Bacillus pumilus: one gene and its partner. The protein of the gene in region 2 binds, or shares a complex with, the protein of the main gene of each other region. Links are inferred from orthologs where the notes say so. Each region holds a gene or a part of one and is shown on either strand. Other genes may lie near its edges.

Region 1 (6,357 bases), 2.3 Mb from region 2 along the record:
AACAGATTTACTTTTCATTTCGTCTTCTAGTCCATCTTTCTTCTCGTCTGGCGGGTTGACCAAACACTGATCCAGCACTTCTTGGAAGTGCTTCACAGGCACAATGGTGACCCCTTCAATCTCTTTTAAGATCGACTGCTGGTTGTCATAAGGAATAATGACGGTTGTGGCACCAGCTTGTTTCGCTGCCTTAATCTTCGGTATCACACCGCCGATCGGCTTCACCTGACCCTGCAATCCGATTTCACCCGTCATGGCTGTCAGATGATCGATCGGAATTTGATGTATGGCTGAGAAGATCGCGGTCGCCATAGCAATCCCAGCAGACGGTCCATCAATAGGGGCACCGCCTGGAAAATTAATATGGATGTCATATTCATTTGTCCGAATGCCTAAATTTCGAAGCACCGTTAATACATTTTCAACTGACCCTTTGGCCATACTTTTTCGTCTAATGGATTTCGACTGATTGCCAATGCTTTCTTCTTCTGCAATGTTTGTAATGTTGATACTGCCTTTTTCAAGCGCCTTACAAATGTTCACTTCAATCTCAAGCAGGGCGCCGCTGTTTGGTCCATAAACGGCCAGTCCATTGACTACCCCCACTTTTGGCTTTTCTGGTACTTTTTGTTCATATCTTGGTGTCAGCTGGCTTGAATGAATGACCCATTCTACATCTTCGATCGTGATGTCTTTTCGGTTTTCCGTGACAGCCATACCAGCGGCAATCTGCACCATGTTGACCGCTTCACGTCCATTTTTCACATAGGATGTTAAAAGGTTCAGCCCTTCATCACTTAATTCCTTTTGAATTTTTTGGACAGCCTTGGCAGCGACGATTTTCAGTTCATGCTGGTCAAGGTCCTTAAAGAAAATTTCGAGACACCTTGACCGGATCGCTGGTGGAATTTCGTCAGGTGTTCTAGTCGTGGCACCAATCAATCGAAAATCAGCCGGAAGCCCATTTTGGAAAATATCATGAATGTGATTGGGGATTTGGGTATTTTCTTCACTGTAGTAGGCACTGTCTAAAAAGACTTTCCGATCTTCAAGCACTTTGAGCATTTTGTTCATTTGGATCGGATGCAGCTCGCCAATTTCATCGATAAACAGAACCCCGCCATGAGCATGTGTGACGGCTCCTTGTTTTGGCTGCGGAATGCCTGCCTGTCCCATTGCTCCAGCCCCTTGGTAAATCGGGTCATGCACAGAACCAATGAGCGGGTCTGCGATGCCTCGTTCATCGAATCTCGCGGTTGTCGCATCGAGCTCTACAAAGACCGCATCTTTTTTAAACGGAGAATCAGCGTGACGCTTCGCTTCTTCCATCACAAGACGGGCAGCGGCTGTTTTACCGACTCCCGGTGGTCCGTAGACGATGACATGCTGAGGGTTCGGCCCGCATAGTGCCGCTTTTAGTGCACGAATGCCGTCTTCCTGCCCTACAATATCTTGAAACCCCTTTGGCCGGACTCTCTCTGATAAAGGTTCACTCAGCTTGATTGACCGCATCTTTCTGAGTGCTTCCATTTCTTTCTTTGACTCTTTGTCTATCGTCACCTTTTGTGTGCGCTGATTTCGCAGTAAGTTCCAAAAGTACAGCCCGATGACGATACCAAAGAACAGCTGTATGAATAATACGATTCCTGTCCAGCTCAATCGGTGCTCCCTCCTTCATCTATCGTATGTATTGGTTTCTGTCTGCTAGTATTTCCTAGAGCTGGACGGAATAAACACAACTTCCACGATAAATAAAAAACTCCTGAATCAAAAAGATTCAGGAGTGAGACTACCCTTATGCAGATGTTTTCGTATCTTTATTGACGACTGTGCCGTCCTTTAACACAAGACGCGGCGACTCGCCATCGGCAACCGTTGCACCAGTGATCACACATTTTTCAATATCATCACGTGATGGAAGGTCAAACATCACATCAAGCATGATGCCTTCAATGATTGAACGTAGACCACGAGCTCCTGTTTTACGCTCAATTGCTTTTTTCGCAATTTCGCTAAGAGCATCTTCTTCAAACTCAAGCTCTACATCATCAAGCTCAAGCATTTTTGTATACTGCTTAACGAGCGCATTTTTAGGCTTCGTCAAGATCTCTACAAGTGCTTTTTCATCTAACGGCTCTAGGCTTGCAATAACCGGTAGACGGCCGATGAATTCCGGGATTAAACCGAAGCGAAGCAAGTCTTCTGGGAGTACTTTTGATAGAAGAACTTCTTTTTCAAGATCTTCGATTTTATTTTCCGCACCGAATCCAATGACTTTTTGACCTAAGCGGCGTTTGATGATTTGCTCAATGCCGTCAAAGGCTCCACCACAAATAAAGAGGATATTTGTTGTATCGATTTGAATGAATTCTTGATGAGGATGCTTACGTCCACCTTGAGGCGGTACACTAGCGACAGTCCCTTCAAGAATTTTCAATAGCGCTTGCTGAACACCTTCCCCAGATACATCACGAGTGATAGAAGGGTTTTCTGATTTTCTTGCTACTTTATCGATTTCATCGATGTAGATAATGCCTTTTTCCGCTTTTTCTACATCATAATCGGCTGCTTGGATCAGCTTTAGTAAAATATTCTCTACGTCTTCACCAACATAACCTGCTTCAGTTAAAGATGTTGCATCTGCAATCGCAAATGGCACATTTAAAATACGAGCAAGCGTTTGAGCAAGTAAAGTTTTACCGCTTCCTGTTGGCCCAATCATAGAGATATTACTTTTCGAAAGCTCAACATCATCAATCTTGCTGTTGGAATTGATCCGTTTGTAGTGGTTATACACCGCTACAGCTAAGGATTTCTTCGCATTTTCTTGTCCGATGACATATTCATCAAGAATCTCCCGAATTTCATGAGGCTTCGGAACATCCTTGAATTCAACTTCTTCCTCAGTGCCGAGCTCTTCTTCAACTATTTCCGTGCAAAGCTCGATACATTCATCACATATATATACGCCAGGTCCTGCGACCAGTTTACGCACTTGATCTTGCGTTTTTCCGCAAAACGAGCATTTTAATTGACCTTTTTCCTCGTTGAATTTAAACATTCTTTCACCCCTTATTCTTCTTCACTTGCCTGTAGCTAACAGTCAGCTACCTTTCTGGGTCCAGTATGTATGCATTTTACCATACTTTCCTAAAAGACGGTAATGATGTGTTTCTAACACTGCACATTGAGATATGTATAACAGAAAGATGCGACTTACACTATCGTTTCCAAAAGAAGCGATGATAAGTCAAAAATTGTACAAAACAAGGCACGAGTCACTCGCGCCCTGTTTTATTATTATGCACCATATTAACGGTTTTCTACAAGAAAATCAATTGCTTTGCGAACTTTTAGATCTTCTTTCATTGCGTCAGTAGATCCGATCGCTTGTTTGATATTTTCAATTGGCATGTTGTATGCTTCAGCCATTTTTGAAAGTTCTTCTTCTACTTCTTCATCAGACACTTGTAAGTTTTCTGCAGCAGCAATTGCTTCAAGTGTTAGGTTAGATTTCACGCGTTTAGCAGCATCTTCTTTCATTTGCTCTTTCAGCGCATTTTCATCTTGTCCTGAGAATTGGAAGTAAAGCTCAAGGTTCATTCCTTGCATTTGAAGGCGTTGTTCGAATTCTTTCATCATACGGTCTAGCTCTGTGTCAACCATCGCTTGAGGGATGTCAACTTCCGCATTTTCAGAAGCTTTCTCCACTAGCTCTTCACGAAGTTTACCTTCTGCTTCGTTTTCTTTCGCTTCTTCAAGACGTTTCTTCGTTTTTTCAGTTAGTTCAGCAAGAGTTTCTACTTCTTCATCAGCATCTTTCGCGAACTCATCGTCAAGTGCTGGAAGTTCTTTTGCTTTGATTTCGTGAATTTTCACTTTGAATACAGCTGGTTTACCTGCAAGGTCTTCAGCATGATATTCTTCTGGGAAAGTGACTTCTACGTCTTTTTCAGCGCCTGCTTCAAGACCAACTAACTGCTCTTCGAAACCAGGGATGAATGAACCTGAACCTACTTCAAGAGAGTAGTTCTCAGCTTTTCCGCCTTCGAATGCTTCTCCATCAACGAATCCTTCGAAATCAAGAACAACTGTATCGCCGTTTTCGATTGCGCCTTCTTCTTTGACAACAAGCTCAGCTTGACGGTTTTGCATGCCTTTTAACTCTTCTTGTACATCTTCATCAGTGACAGTTGCGTCGTCTTTTTCTACGTTAAGACCTTTGTAGTCACCAAGTTTCACTTCAGGCTTCACTGTTACTTTTGCAGTGAAGATTAAGCTTTCGCCTTTTTCGATTTTCTCAACATCGATTTCAGGGCGGTCAACTGGCTCGATACCAGCTTCATCGATTGCTTTTGGATATTCAACTGGAAGAAGAATATCTAATGCATCTTGATAAAGAGATTCTACACCAAAACGCTGTTCGAAAAGACCACGTGGTACTTTCCCTTTACGGAATCCAGGGATCGATACTTGCTTGACAACCTTCTTAAACGCATCATCAAGTGCTTTGTTAAATGTTTCAGCATCAACTTCTACAGTTAGGACGCCTTCGTTACCTTCTTGTTTTTCCCATTTTACTGACATGTGTGTTTCCCTCCAAAAATCTATTCAGATTGTGCGTTGTTACATTCTAAAGCATCATAAAGACTTCGTCCAATCAAAAACCACGCACGCCGCTCAAGAAGCGGTATTATGTATACAACATTTGACTTGATTATACATATCGTCTTTCAACCGTTGGAATCTACAACTGCACGATATATGCACAAATACAACCATTATATTATAACATAACAAGTCCGTCTTTCAACTAAATCGACAAATTACAAATAAGAAATTTCTTCAATATCTTTCAGCATTGTGCAAGCTTCTCTCAGCTCTCGTTCATTAAATTCATACAATAGATGCAATTCTTCGAGGTCAATCTCAATCCCGTGCATTTCATAGCCGACTTTATGAAGTGCTGCTGCCCAAAGATTCGGATCTGTGTATTTAGGAAGAAATGGATAAAGCACAAATAAGTGCCGGCGCCATAACTCTTCCACGCCTTGGTAAAGGGTTGGGTTCTCATTGCCGAGTGTGTCATCGAGCTTACGAAGGACTTTGTGAAGCAGCGGCATCTGCTCTGGCTTAACAGCCTCAGAAGGAACAAGCGTTAAAGAATCACCGAATTTCGTCACATGAACCGGCTTTGCCACATCATGATCTGACAGAAGCTGCAGGATTAATGATTTGACCAAAGGGTTTCCATCAGGCTTTTGTAAGATCGTATTTAATAGACCCATGTGTGGTGTGATGTTCCGGTCTTTCAACGAATGGATGAACTGCACCTGCTCTTCTGGCCGCTCAAGCATATCATCTATATTGATTTCACCGGCGCCATCCTCATCTTCATCTAAAATCTTTTCAGGTGATTCGATCATTTTTCTGCTAAATTCGAGCAGCTTGTAAAAATGCTCCGCGCTTTCTGCTGGAAGGTGATTTTCCTCAAGTACTGCCTCAATTGTCTGCTTCACTTCTTCATATTCTTTCAGCTGAATTAAGATCGTCATATACACTTGAAGCACGGTGAAGTAATGACCATATCCCTCATGCAGCATCTTTTCACAAACACGCTTTGCATCCTGCAGCTCGCCCAGCTCCAGAAAACAAATCGCCATGCCGAGGTGAATATCGGATTCTTCATCGTCATCATAAGATTTTGCTTCTGAAAACAAGTGAAGCGCCTCTTGATACTGTTTATCTTTTAATGCTGCCATTCCTTTTTCAATCAGTCTTTCTTTCAGACCAGGAAACAAAATGACATTATCTTTCTTCTTGTCATGTTTCATGCTTACGTTCCTTTCGGGCGCATATTTTTTATCAGTTTACCAACGAAGGTTAGTAAACACAAGTAACGAGAGGTTTTCATGCAAAAAAGAAGCCGTCACACCTCGGGCGGACGGCTTCTTGTAGTTTACGCACGCAGCCAGTTGCTGCGCTTTTCTTCAAATGCTTGAATGTCATCTTCTAGTAGTAAAGTTAATGAAATCTCATCATAGCCATTCAGGAGCATTTCTCTCCAGTGAGGATCCACATCAAAAGGAGTGATATTCCCTTCGTGATCTTCTATTTGCTGTTTTTCAAGATCAACCGTCATCTCATACCCTTTGTTCTCATATGACGCAGCGAATGTTTTCCACACATCATAATCAAGACGAATCGGAAGCATCCCATTTTTAAAGCAGTTTTGGTGAAAAATATCTGCGAATGATGGTGCGATGACAATTTTGAAACCATAATCATCAAGTGCCCAAGGGGCATGTTCCCTTGATGATCCGCAGCCAAAGTTTTCTCCTGCGATCAAAATGGATG
Region 2 (3,083 bases):
ATGTTTCACGGTACGCAACTTGAGGAGCTCCTACGTTAGCTTCAACCTTGAACTCACGCTTCATACGGTCAACAATGATATCAAGGTGAAGCTCACCCATACCAGAGATGATCGTTTGACCAGTTTCAGTGTTTGTTTGTGTACGGAAAGTTGGATCCTCTTCAGCTAGTTTAGCTAAAGCGATACCCATTTTATCTTGGTCAGCCTTAGACTTAGGCTCGATTGCTACATCGATAACTGGCTCTGGGAATTCCATAGACTCAAGGATAACAAGACTTTTCTCGTCACAAAGAGTGTCACCAGTTGATGTATCTTTAAGACCTACAGCTGCTGCGATATCCCCTGCATATACAGTAGAAATTTCTTCACGGCTGTTTGCGTGCATTTGAAGGATACGTCCAACACGCTCACGCTTGTTCTTAGAAGAGTTCTTCACGTAAGAACCAGAATCAAGTGTTCCAGAGTATACACGGAAGAAAGTTAGTTTCCCAACATAAGGGTCAGTCATTACTTTAAAAGCAAGGGCTGCGAATGGTGCGTCATCAGTAGACTCACGTACAACCTCTTCATTTGAATCTGGCAAGGTACCTTTGATTGCAGCAACATCAGTTGGTGCAGGAAGGTAATCAAGCACAGCGTCAAGTACAAGCTGAACACCTTTGTTTTTGAAAGCAGATCCAACAAGAACTGGATAGAATTCAACATTCAACGTTCCTTTACGGATTGCAGCTTTCAATTCAGGAATTGTAATTTCTTCACCCTCAAGGTATTTTTCCATAAGCTCTTCGTCAAGCTCAGCGACAGCTTCAATTAGGCTGTTGCGAAGCTCTTCAGCTTTGTCTTTATACTCAGCAGGGATTTCTTGTGCATCAGAGCGAGTTCCAAGGTCATCTTCGTAGAAGTATGCTACGTTTTCTACAAGGTCGATGATTCCTTCGAATTGATCTTCAGCGCCGATCGGCAATTGAATTGCATGAGCGTTCGCTTGAAGACGATCTCTTAATGTGCCTACAGAGTAAAGGAAGTCCGCACCTGTTTTATCCATTTTGTTAATGAATACGATACGAGGTACTCCGTAAGTTGTTGCTTGGCGCCAAACCGTTTCAGTTTGTGGCTCTACACCTGATTGTGCATCTAGAACAGTAACCGCACCATCAAGTACACGTAAAGAACGTTCAACTTCAACTGTGAAATCTACGTGTCCTGGTGTATCGATGATGTTTACACGGTAACCTTTCCATTGTGCTGTAGTAGCAGCAGAAGTGATTGTAATACCACGTTCTTGCTCCTGCTCCATCCAGTCCATTTGGGAAGCTCCTTCGTGAGTTTCGCCAATTTTATGGATACGACCAGTGTAGTATAAGATACGCTCAGTCGTTGTCGTTTTACCGGCATCGATGTGAGCCATGATACCAATATTACGAGTTTTGTCTAAGGAGAACTCTCTTGCCATTGGGTAATTTCTCCTTCCTTATTAGGGAATAGTTTTTTTAGTTTGGTATAAATCCTACCAGCGGTAGTGAGCGAATGCTTTGTTCGCTTCTGCCATTTTGTGTGTATCTTCACGTTTCTTAACAGCAGCACCAGTGTTGTTAGCTGCGTCAAGGATTTCGTTAGCAAGACGCTCTTCCATCGTTTTTTCTCCACGAAGACGAGCGTAGTTTACTAACCAGCGAAGACCTAAAGTAGTACGACGGTCTGGGCGAACTTCTACAGGAACTTGGTAGTTGGCTCCACCTACACGACGTGCTTTAACTTCAAGAACTGGCATGATGTTTTTCAAGGCTTGTTCGAAAACCTCCATCGCTTCATTACCAGTACGTTCTTTGATGATATCAAATGACTTGTAGAGAATTGTTTGTGACTTTCCTCTTTTACCGTCGATCATCATTTTGTTGATCAAACGAGATACAAGTTTAGAATTGTAAATTGGATCTGGCAATACGTCTCTTTTTGCTACAGGACCTTTACGTGGCATCTGATAGCCTCCCTTCTCATTTAAAAGGATTTCTATCTGTCTCTCATCTCAATATCATTGTCAGTTGCCTGACTCCACTGATCTGATATCAACTTCTAAAAACCCTTATGTTTGTTTGTATTATTTGCTTTGTTTAGGGCGTTTTGTTCCGTATTTAGAACGTCCTTGCATACGACCGTCAACTCCGGCAGTATCAAGCGCACCACGAACGATGTGGTAACGTACACCCGGTAAGTCTTTTACACGTCCGCCACGGATAAGTACTACACTGTGCTCTTGTAGATTATGTCCGATACCAGGAATGTAAGCTGTTACCTCAATCAGGTTAGACAAACGTACACGAGCATATTTACGTAGTGCTGAGTTTGGTTTTTTCGGTGTCATTGTACCGACACGAGTACAAACCCCGCGCTTCTGTGGAGATGTTACGTTAGTGTGCTCTTTTTTGAAACTGTTGTATCCTTTGTTAAGTGCAGGAGACTTTGAGTTTTCAACTTTACTCACGCGTCCTTTGCGTATTAGCTGATTAATTGTAGGCATGTTGTTATTCCTCCCTTCGTTGCTTTTTTTATAACCCACATACCCAGGTGGTTCATCAAAAGGCAAAAAACAATGCTTTTGCATTTACACATGCAAAAACAAAACAAGTACGCTATAACATAATGGCAACAGCTGCTGCCCCAACTTCAATTCCGCAGGCTTTGCCGAGCTTTTTCATGGAATCTACCACTAAAATGTCTACACCCTTCTCTTGCGCTAGTTTTATTACACTAGCTGTTAAAGCAGGATCAGCATCTTTCGCTACGACGATTTCCTTTACTGAATCTCGTTTCAGAGCTTTTACTGTTTGCTTCGTACCAATAATAATGGATTGAGCCTGTGATACTTTATCATAAGACATCGAATATCCTCCAAAGTAACAGGTTTTATTTTGAGCACCTTGGTTATATTATCATCATGGCAGAAGGATGTCAATATCATATGACAGATTATCTTGACATCCTTCACCATTTTTTGATGATTTTATAGGAATCTCACGAGAAAGATTACTCTACAGGAACCATATCGTCAGACGGCTGCACTTGTGAAACCGGCTTAACTTTAC

What was found.
Region 1: the proteins of rpsG (region 2) and tig are in contact, whole or in part, in a crystal structure (PDB 3GTY), measured with the Thermotoga maritima proteins. The link is inferred for Bacillus pumilus from one-to-one orthologs. Residues at the interface, in WP_004081843.1 of Thermotoga maritima: Lys34, Lys52, Lys55, Glu59, Arg62, Gln63, Glu66, Asn67, Lys69, Val71, Arg95, Ala109, Lys110, Lys111, Gly112, Arg113, Pro114, Glu117, Glu121, Ile124, Ala125, Tyr127, Asn128, Asn129, Thr130, Gly131, Lys135, Asp139, Arg142, Met143; in WP_004081061.1 of Thermotoga maritima: Glu122, Val124, Val129, Leu130, Tyr133, Glu188, Gly259, Ile262, Tyr263, Glu266, Ser270, Glu273, Gln274, Glu277, Arg308, Gln311, Ile312, Ser315, Tyr316, Glu325, Arg329, Arg336, Leu363, Phe366, Trp367, Arg373, Leu377, Arg381, Leu384, Glu387.

The regions. Positions count from the first base shown.
Region 1 is NZ_CP046128.1:2,387,167-2,393,523, forward strand. Bases 2,451-5,276 are described here. They hold tig (trigger factor), read right to left. Parts: upstream 4,588-5,276; coding sequence 3,313-4,587; downstream 2,451-3,312. Other genes in these bases: clpX (ATP-dependent protease ATP-binding subunit ClpX), read right to left, coding at 2,451-3,061; ddcA (DNA damage checkpoint antagonist DdcA), read right to left, coding at 4,827-5,276. Outside these bases: ATP-dependent protease LonB, read right to left, coding at 1-1,659; more of clpX, read right to left, coding at 1,796-2,450; more of ddcA, read right to left, coding at 5,277-5,834; leuD (3-isopropylmalate dehydratase small subunit), read right to left, coding at 5,960-6,357. UniProt on the Bacillus subtilis protein: Involved in protein export. Acts as a chaperone by maintaining the newly synthesized protein in an open conformation. Functions as a peptidyl-prolyl cis-trans isomerase.
Region 2 is NZ_CP046128.1:132,311-135,393, reverse strand. The notes cover bases 244-3,083. They hold rpsG (30S ribosomal protein S7), read right to left. Parts: upstream 1,979-3,083; coding sequence 1,508-1,978; downstream 244-1,507. Other genes in these bases: rpoC (DNA-directed RNA polymerase subunit beta'), read right to left, coding at 3,025-3,083; GKC25_RS00700 (50S ribosomal protein L7ae-like protein), read right to left, coding at 2,631-2,879; rpsL (30S ribosomal protein S12), read right to left, coding at 2,099-2,518; fusA (elongation factor G), read right to left, coding at 244-1,453. In the rest of the region: more of fusA, read right to left, coding at 1-243.